4 regions of the Virgibacillus salinus genome follow, and region 3 is predicted to be linked to each of the others. Evidence: riboswitches for the same ligand, from Rfam matches in the RefSeq annotation. Region 3 holds a riboswitch; each other region holds the start of a gene.

Region 1 (2,206 bases), on a different contig from region 3:
CATCAGTTGCCATTAGCATCAATTGGCTTACCTTTATATGGGCGGTTAACAATGAACATGTAATTCAGGCAAGCCTCGGTTATTACATAAACCCGCTTGTAAGTATTTTATTAGGAATGATTGTGCTAAAAGAAACATTAACACGTGGCCAGATGCTATCATTTCTACTTGCTGCAGTTGGTGTTATTAATTTGACAATCAGTTATGGTGTCTTTCCGTGGGTATCACTATTGTTAGCATTCAGTTTTGCAATTTACGGATTGCTAAAAAAAACTGTAGATGTTAGTGCAATGTTCGGTCTAACTATCGAGACAATGATTGTAACTCCTATTGCTCTTATTTATTTACTATCTATCCCTGGCAGTTCATTGGCATCTGATCCAATGTTCTCCAGTTTTGGGTTATTACTGTTTGGCGCTGGTGTCGTTACAGCGATTCCACTATTATTGTTTGCAAGCGGCGCGAAACGAATCCCATTATCAATGGTAGGATTCCTTCAATATATCGCACCAACTATCATGCTAGTTCTAGGTGTGTTTGTTTATCAGGAGACTTTTTCACTGGCGCATTTTATATCGTTCGCATTAATCTGGATAGCACTATTTATATACATGTCATCTGCACATCGTAGTTCAGGTCGGCTTAGGGAGAAAAATTAGGCTCTTAATGACGCAGTGAAAATATACTCGCTTTCCGCGGGCAAGCAGCAAGCCTCCTCAGCTCGTTCCTTGCTTCCGGAGTCTTGCGTAGCTGTCAATTTTTTATTCGGCAACAAACTTAAATCAGCCAAAATTAAATCAATTTTCAGAATTCACTTGACGTACAATCATTCCTGCGTATATAATGTTCAATAACTTTAGAAAACTTGGCTTATCGCCAAGCCTTAGTTGCAATTATGCAGCAAGAAAGGATTTATACTTTCTTAACTGCCAATAAAGTTACATCTCTTATCGAGAGTGGTGGAGGGAATAGGCCCTGTGAAACCCGGCAACCTTAAAAGCTTAACTAATGCTTAGTAAGGTGCTAAATCCTACAGGTCAAGTATGATCTGGAAGATAAGGGGAGGATCGTTACATATTACGCCCTCTTCTTAGGAAGAGGGCTTTTTATTATCTCCTCTCCCTCCAGAAAACAGTAAAATCTAAAGGAGGAATTTATCATGTCAAATTTTCATTTGCACAATCAGGAAACACAGTTACTTCACGGAGGTCAGGAACCAGATCCAACAACCGGATCACGTGCGGTACCCATCTATCAAACTACTTCCTACGTTTTTCGGGACACCGAACATGCACAAAATCTTTTCGGGCTACAAGAACCAGGTAATATTTATACACGAATCATGAATCCGACAGTTGATGCATTCGAACAGCGAATCGCATTACTGGAAGATGGCGTAGCCGCAGTTGCAACTTCATCCGGGATGTCAGCCATTACATTGGCCATTTTAAATCTTGCAAGCAGTGGTGATGAGATCGTTGCTGACAGTAATCTATACGGTGGGACGTATAACCTGTTTGCTAACACTCTCCCTCGATACGGAATCGACGTTAAATTTGTTGATGGAACAGATCCAGAGACTATTACTACTGCAATTACCGAAAAAACGAAAGCTATTTTCGGAGAGATTATCACAAATCCAAGTCTAAATGTGCTGGACGTTGAAAAAATTGCAGGAATTGCTCATGACAACGGGGTTCCATTAATCATTGACAATACATTTGCGACTCCATACAATACGAAGCCACTGACATGGGGAGCGGATATTGTTGTACATTCAGCTACTAAGTGGATCGGCGGTCATGGTACAACTATCGGCGGCGTTGTCGTTGATGGCGGTAGGTTCAATTGGGGGAACGGTAAATTCCCAGTCTTTACTGAACCCGACGAGAGTTACAACGGACTTCGCTACGTCGATATTGGGCCGGCAGCGTTCGCAACCAAACTGCGCGTGCAGCTGCTGCGCGATATAGGTGCCTGCCTAAGTCCACAGAATGCATTCCTGTTTTTACAAGGACTGGAAACATTGCACTTACGTGTTGAGCGCCATAACAAAAACGCCGAAGAAGTTGCAGCATATTTACAAAAACATCCTGCAGTTGAATGGGTTAATTTTCCTGGGTTACAGGATCATCCATCACACGAGTTAGCCAATAAATATTTACAGAATGGCTATGGATCGATTATAACGTTTGGAATAAAGGGT
Region 2 (2,206 bases), on a different contig from region 3:
GTGGGCTACCTCATGGGCAATGACACCTTCAACCGCTTTATCGTCCAAGTTGTTCAATAGACCAGCTGAAACAGCAACAAGCGATCGTTTCTTGGTAGGGCCTGTCGCAAATGCATTGACTTCGCCAGATTGGTAAATTCCAACCTCAGGCATATGAACTAATCCAGCTGCACGAGAAAGTCGATGAACCTTTTCAACTACAGCGCGTTCATGTGCTGATAATTGGCCATTCGGATCCAGCACTTTGACCTTCATCATTTTCTTGGCAATCCAGCGTGATATTGCCAGTGAGAAGAACGATCCTATGAAACCTACCAGCAAGCTGAATACCATTAGTGATGCATAATCAATTCCCAAATAACCACTGCTATTTTCAAACGAACCGCTAATCCCTGTATAAGTTGTAATTAGCGACCAGGCGATTATAATCGTCGTTAAAACTAGAATGTTTGTTATTATAAAAAGTAATATTCGTTTACCCATTCATTTCCCCCATTTTTATAAGACTTGGCATTCACCAAGCTTTAATGTCGAGTGCCTTAGTTGCACTTATGCAGTAATTTTTTTAACTGCTAATATATACGATTCTAGTTTACCATGATTTCACTACAGTAGAGAAGTAAGTTGCATTGTTAAAAATTTGCTGTTGACAAAAATACGGAATAAATATAATATTAGTCGTACTAATTAAAAAAATTAAATATCTTATCCAGAGTGACGGAGGGATCAGGCTCTACGATGTCACAGCAACCTACCTTTAAGGTGTGGTGCTAATTCCTGCAGAATGATGTTTACCATTCTGAGAGATAAGGATTGAATACATAATCAACCCCCTCTTTCATTTTGGAAGAGGGGGTTTTTTAGGCATTCGCCATTAAGGAAGACTTGCATCCCAAAAATTATCAGAGGTTCTAAGAAAGCTAAATAAGCTTTCAAAAGAATTCTTTTAACAAATGCCAAGTTTTCTAATCTAAAGGAGGTTAGGTGATGATAGAACTTCAAGAGATAGAAAAGGTATACCAATCGAAGCATCAAAAGGTTGTGGGTGTAGACGACGTATCTCTAAATGTGAGCAAAGGGGAGGTATATGGAATTGTCGGCTATAGTGGCGCAGGTAAAAGCACGTTGCTTCGATGCATGAACATTTTGGAACGGCCGACTTCAGGAGCAGTCCTCGTTGATGGTGTGAATTTGTTAACCTTACCTCCAAAAGCTTTGCGAACAGCAAGACAATCGATTGGGATGATTTTTCAAGGATTTCATTTAGTTGCTTCTAAAACGGTTTTTGAAAATGTTTCGTTCGCGTTAAAGGCTGCTGGAATTGATAAGGTTGCCCGAAAAGATAGGGTGGTAGAATTATTGGAACTGGTTGGTTTATCTGACAAGATTAATCATTATCCATCACAGTTAAGCGGTGGTCAGAAGCAACGTGTCAGTATAGCCAGGGCGCTTGCGAATAATCCTAAAGTATTGCTTTGTGACGAGGCAACATCGTCGCTCGATCCAAGTACCACCAAATCTATTTTAGCTTTATTGAAAAAAATTAATAAAGAGCTTGGTATCACAATTGTTGTCATTACCCATGAGATGGAGGTTGTCAAGGAAATTTGTCAACGGTGTGCTGTGATGCAGGATGGGCGAATTATTGAAGAAGGACCTGTTTATGATATCTTCTCTGATCCAAAGGAGGAGTTAACGAAGAACTTTATTGAAACAGTATTGCAATTTTCTTTGCCTGAAAAATTGCTTGAATCATGCAAAGGTACATTGGTTAAGCTTCAATTTCGCGGAAAGCTTGCTGAGGAAGCAATCGTATCCGATATGATGCAGGGCTTTCGAGTTAGTGCGAATATTTTACATGGGAAAGTTGAATACATACAGGATGCTCCACTTGGTATTTTTATTATGGAGTTAAATGGTGATAAGGATGAAATTGAAAAAGCTATCGCTTATTTAGAGGATAGGGTGAAACAGGTGGAGGTGATTCAAAATGGAATTTAGTCGCTTGATTGAAATCTTACCGGAACTGAATACTGCTTTCTTTCAAACACTTTATATGGTTGGAGTAGCATTATTGGTTGCTATTGTAATCGGTCTTCCACTTGGAATAATTTTATATGTAACGGACAAAGGGTTCTTTTTGGAAAATAAACTTGTGAAAAGCGTTGCAGGGGTGATTACCAATCTTGTTCGGTCAATTCCGTTT
Region 3 (2,206 bases):
GAGTTTACTGTTTTAACTCCAACAGCTTCAGCTACTGAACGCAGCATTGCTGGTGATGCTCCGCAACATAGGCCGATATAATTTATCCCGATGTCGTTTGCCTCTTTTGCCCAGGCTGCCAGTTCGTATCGGTTATGGTAAAGCGGATCAAGCGCAGTCGGAAAAGTTGTTTCTAAAGGCAGATGGCAGCTGCATCCTCCATCCGGTAAATTAAAGAATGTCGGGTTTTCCTCTGAAGTACGGTATGGGATAGGGAGTCCACCCACATAGCCATCTACATTGTTACGTATGTCAGCAAGGTAAGGTTGCATCGTTTCAGGACCACGGAAACAATTCATGCCCACAACCAGTGCGCCACTTTCAGAAAGTATTTTACAGGATTCTTCAACAGTGTAGCCATCCCTCAATACATTCTCTCCCATTAGTCCAAACGTGATGACTGCTGGTAAATCCTGTTTCAGAATTTCTTCCAGGGCTATTTGTGCCTCTTCATGGTAATAGAACGTTTCCCCATTAATGAAATCGACGCCCTCTTCCTTACACCATTTTATCATTTCGGCAAAAATACCTCTGACCTTAGTCTTGGATTCAGGGTCTTCGGGATCGAAAATATTAGTATTTGAGATATTTCCAGCCACCAACGCTTCTTCGCTGGGATGTTCTTTAGCAACCTCTTTTGCTAAGCGAACCGCATTTCGGTTTAATGGTTCTAATAGATCTTCTTTGCCAATAATGCGCATTTTTTCCCTGTGTGCATTATACGTAAAGGCTAATACAACGTCTGAGCCTGCGTACATATAATCCCTATATGCCTGTTTCAGTGCTTCGGGGTTATCAAGTGCAACCTCTGGAACAAATGATCCTGCTTGCAAATACCCTCTACGTTCTAATTCAAATAAATACCCTTCACCAACAATAACAGTTCCATCTTTTAAACGTTCTTCTAAACTGCGCTTCAATCGTTTTCCTCCTCTTAAATAAAATAAAAAAACCCACTTCTGAAAATAGAAGAGGGTTTGAAACCGTTAAGTATCACTCTCCTTATCTTCAAGCTTTAAGCATTTCAGCTTCTGGAATTAGCACAGTATTTAAAATCTGTTGCTGAGGTTTCAATGGGCCAGTCCCTCCACCTCTCTGGATAAGAAAATTATTCAATTTTGTATTATTGAATACAATACAACTCTTGCAAATGAATGTCAAGAATATTTTTAGCATTTGAAACACTTTGATTTACTAAACAAGCTTAAGCCACTGATTTGCCGGATCCTCATTCCGCTATTCACCCTTTTTACCCATTTTTTTCATTGATATTGGGTAAATAACGGAACGAGGATCCGTTTCAAACCTTACAGAGCGGATTTTTACCCATTTAGCGGAACCACGATCCGCTCCATTACTTTGAGATTCACATTCCGATCCTCTCGCCACTCATTTTTGCTATTGTGTCATTAATATTCATCATAACAGCGTTAAACTTTCTTGCTTTAATTAAACTATACTGCTTAATTAGGTGTAATCGTTCGGGCGAACAGCATCGGAAGTGGATTAGATAGCCCGGAATCAGCAGAATTCGCCTGGGAACCAGCGAAGATAAACACCATCAAAATTTAAATCCTTTTTCAGGGTTGTTTGAACGAGGGATATGTTAAAATTACGTTAGAGTATTGTTGTAGAGGAGGCCAATCCATGAATGTCGTATCCATTGACTTTGAGACGGCGAATGAAAAGAGAAACAGTCCATGTGCTATTGGTGTTGTTGTCGCCAATGAAAATGGAATTGTTGATGAATTTTATAGTTTAATAAATCCAATGATGCATTTCAGTTCGTTTAATACGCGTATTCATGGGATACGAGAGGAAGATGTGGCAGATGCGCCGACGTTCTCAGAATTGTGGCCGACACTTAATGATTATTTATCTCATAACATAGTTATTGCACATAACGCCAGTTTTGATATGAGTGTGATTCGAAATACATTGGACTACTTTAACCTTACATATCCTGAAATGGATTATCTTTGTACGGTGAATATTTCTAAAAGAGTTTGGCCCGAGTTAGAGAATCATAAGTTAAATACGGTAGCTGGTTATCACGGTATTTCCTTCGAGCATCACCATGCACTTGAGGATGCTAGGGTTGCTGCCAAAATTTTAATGAAGGCTTTTGAGACATACGAGACGGATGAGATGGATATATTTCTAAAGA
Region 4 (2,206 bases), on a different contig from region 3:
GATAAAAAGCAGGTCAAACGGGTGATAACAGATGATGTTGAAGTAATTTGCACGAATGGGACACTCGGTGTTGAACGATTTGACGAGCTTTTGGAAACGTATGATTTGGATAATAGGGATGTTTTTATTTTAGTTGATGAGGATAGTTCAGGGATAAAACTGCGCAAACAGTTAACGCGTGAGCTTCCGCATGCTGAACACATTTATGTGAGCAGTGAGTTTCGTGAAGTAGCAACAACCCCTGAAAATATTCTTGCAACGGCATTGGTAGGCAAACGAATCGAGGTTAATCCCATATTCTTGATTTAGGGTGGTAGTATTGCAACAGATTAATGAGGAACAATTAGAACAAGATCATTATTTATTATATATTTATACACCATTTTGTGGTACATGCGCGTTGGCAAAATCAATGCTTGATAAGATTGAATCGGTTCATAAACAGGATATTTTTTATGACATGAATGCCTCGCTGCACCCGGAGTTTATGCAGGATAATCAAATTGAAAGTGTACCATGTCTTTTAATTAAGGATGGTAACGAGATCAAGGAAAAAATTTACGCATTTAAATCAATTGCCAATATATATAGCTACTTAATGGACTACGAACCAGCTTTATTTTCAGATAAATAATTTTATTGACACATGATAATATGCGTGCTATTATCTGGATTATCGAATTTTAATTAAATAGTTTATATCTCTTATCTTGAGCGGTGGAGGGGCTGGCCCTATGAAACCGCGGCAACCTCAAATGTTTTTTTATTTGAAAGGTGCCAACTCCTGCAAAGCAGCTGCTTTGACAGATAAGGGAACGTAAAGACTACATATATTACGTCTTTCTGTTCTCTTACAGAAAGGCGTTTTTCTTATTAAGTAGGACATAATAGTGGATGGCAAAGGAGGAATACTTGTGATTTCAATAGAGGGTTTAAATAAAATTTTTAAATCAAATAAAAGCAACATTACAGCAGTGGATGATTTAACCCTTGATATAAATGAAGGTGAGATTTTTGGTGTCATTGGCTACAGTGGTGCGGGTAAAAGTACATTTGTACGATTGCTCAATCGGCTGGAAGAACCTACTGGTGGGAAAATCGTCATTGATCAGCAGGAAATTACTGCATTAAATTCAAAACAACTTCGAGTGGCACGTCAGGAAATAGGCATGATTTTTCAACATTTTAATTTATTGTGGTCACGGACCGTAAAAGATAACATTGCATTTCCATTGGAGATTGCAGGCGTATCAAAAATTGAACGTGAAGAACGTGTTCAAGAATTAATCGAATTAGTTGGACTTGCAGGAAGAGAAAGTGCTTATCCCTCTCAGTTAAGTGGTGGGCAGAAGCAGCGTGTTGGGATAGCGAGGTCACTTGCAAATAATCCAAAAGTATTGCTGTGTGATGAAGCAACTTCAGCACTTGATCCGGAAACGACCAACTCGATATTAGATTTGTTAGTTGATATCAATAAAAAGCTTGGTTTAACAGTTATTCTAATTACTCATGAAATGCATGTGATTCGCAAAATATGTAATCAGGTAGCAGTAATGGAAGAAGGAAGAATCGTTGAACAAGGCGATGTTCTGGATGTTTTTTTACGACCTGAGAAGCCTGTTACAAAGAAATTCGTTGAGCAGGTTATGGGAACCAATGATGAAGATGATGGAGTTGCCCATTTAATTGATACTTATGATAGTGGTAAGCTTATTCGGCTTCATTTCATTGGTGAGACAACAAACCAGGCATTAATTAGTCAAGTTGCTAAGAGATTTGCAATTGATATTAACATTCTGCAAGGTAAGATCACCCAAACGCAGCGTGGTGCGTATGGAACACTATTTGTTCAGGCTGATGGTGAGTTGAGTGAAATCAATAAAGCTATAGACTTTATAACAAATGAGACCTCAGTTGAAGTGGAGGTGGTTCGCGATGCTAACTAATCTTTTCCCAAATTTGAATATGGAAGATTTATGGGTTGCCACGTACGAAACCTTTTACATGACCATCCTTTCATTATTTGGAACATTTATTTTCGGAATACTATTAGGGTTACTACTTTATCTGACGATGAAAGGGGGTATTTGGCAGAATAAACTTCTTAATTTAATCGTGGCATCAATCGTAAACGTATTTAGAGCGATTCCATTTATAATTTTAATATTACTTTTGTTCCCATTTACTGACTTTCTGATTGGAACCA

The links. A riboswitch is a leader RNA that binds a small molecule or an ion and turns the genes downstream of it on or off. The one in region 3 is predicted to bind S-adenosylmethionine.
Region 1: linked by a shared signal. The riboswitch ahead of BLS02_RS02480 (PLP-dependent aspartate aminotransferase family protein) and the one ahead of BLS02_RS13230 (homocysteine S-methyltransferase family protein) in region 3 are both predicted to bind S-adenosylmethionine.
Region 2: linked by a shared signal. The riboswitch ahead of BLS02_RS04085 (methionine ABC transporter ATP-binding protein) and the one ahead of BLS02_RS13230 (homocysteine S-methyltransferase family protein) in region 3 are both predicted to bind S-adenosylmethionine.
Region 4: linked by a shared signal. The riboswitch ahead of BLS02_RS06295 (methionine ABC transporter ATP-binding protein) and the one ahead of BLS02_RS13230 (homocysteine S-methyltransferase family protein) in region 3 are both predicted to bind S-adenosylmethionine.

Annotation. Positions count from the first base shown of each region.
Region 1 covers NZ_FNKD01000001.1:490,098-492,303, reverse strand. The annotation lists gene rarD (EamA family transporter RarD) at 1-659, shown strand, start outside; SAM riboswitch class I at 945-1,062, shown strand; gene BLS02_RS02480 (PLP-dependent aspartate aminotransferase family protein) at 1,160-2,206, shown strand, end outside.
Region 2 covers NZ_FNKD01000001.1:851,991-854,196, forward strand. The annotation lists gene htpX (protease HtpX) at 1-483, opposite strand, end outside; SAM riboswitch class I at 703-813, shown strand; gene BLS02_RS04085 (methionine ABC transporter ATP-binding protein) at 988-2,001, shown strand; gene BLS02_RS04090 (methionine ABC transporter permease) at 1,991-2,206, shown strand, end outside.
Region 3 covers NZ_FNKD01000003.1:238,840-241,045, forward strand. The annotation lists gene BLS02_RS13230 (homocysteine S-methyltransferase family protein) at 1-959, opposite strand, end outside; SAM riboswitch class I at 1,039-1,145, opposite strand; gene BLS02_RS13235 (3'-5' exonuclease) at 1,687-2,206, shown strand, end outside.
Region 4 covers NZ_FNKD01000001.1:1,336,039-1,338,244, forward strand. The annotation lists gene BLS02_RS06285 (toprim domain-containing protein) at 1-309, shown strand, start outside; gene BLS02_RS06290 (thioredoxin family protein) at 320-634, shown strand; SAM riboswitch class I at 703-814, shown strand; gene BLS02_RS06295 (methionine ABC transporter ATP-binding protein) at 915-1,946, shown strand; gene BLS02_RS06300 (methionine ABC transporter permease) at 1,936-2,206, shown strand, end outside.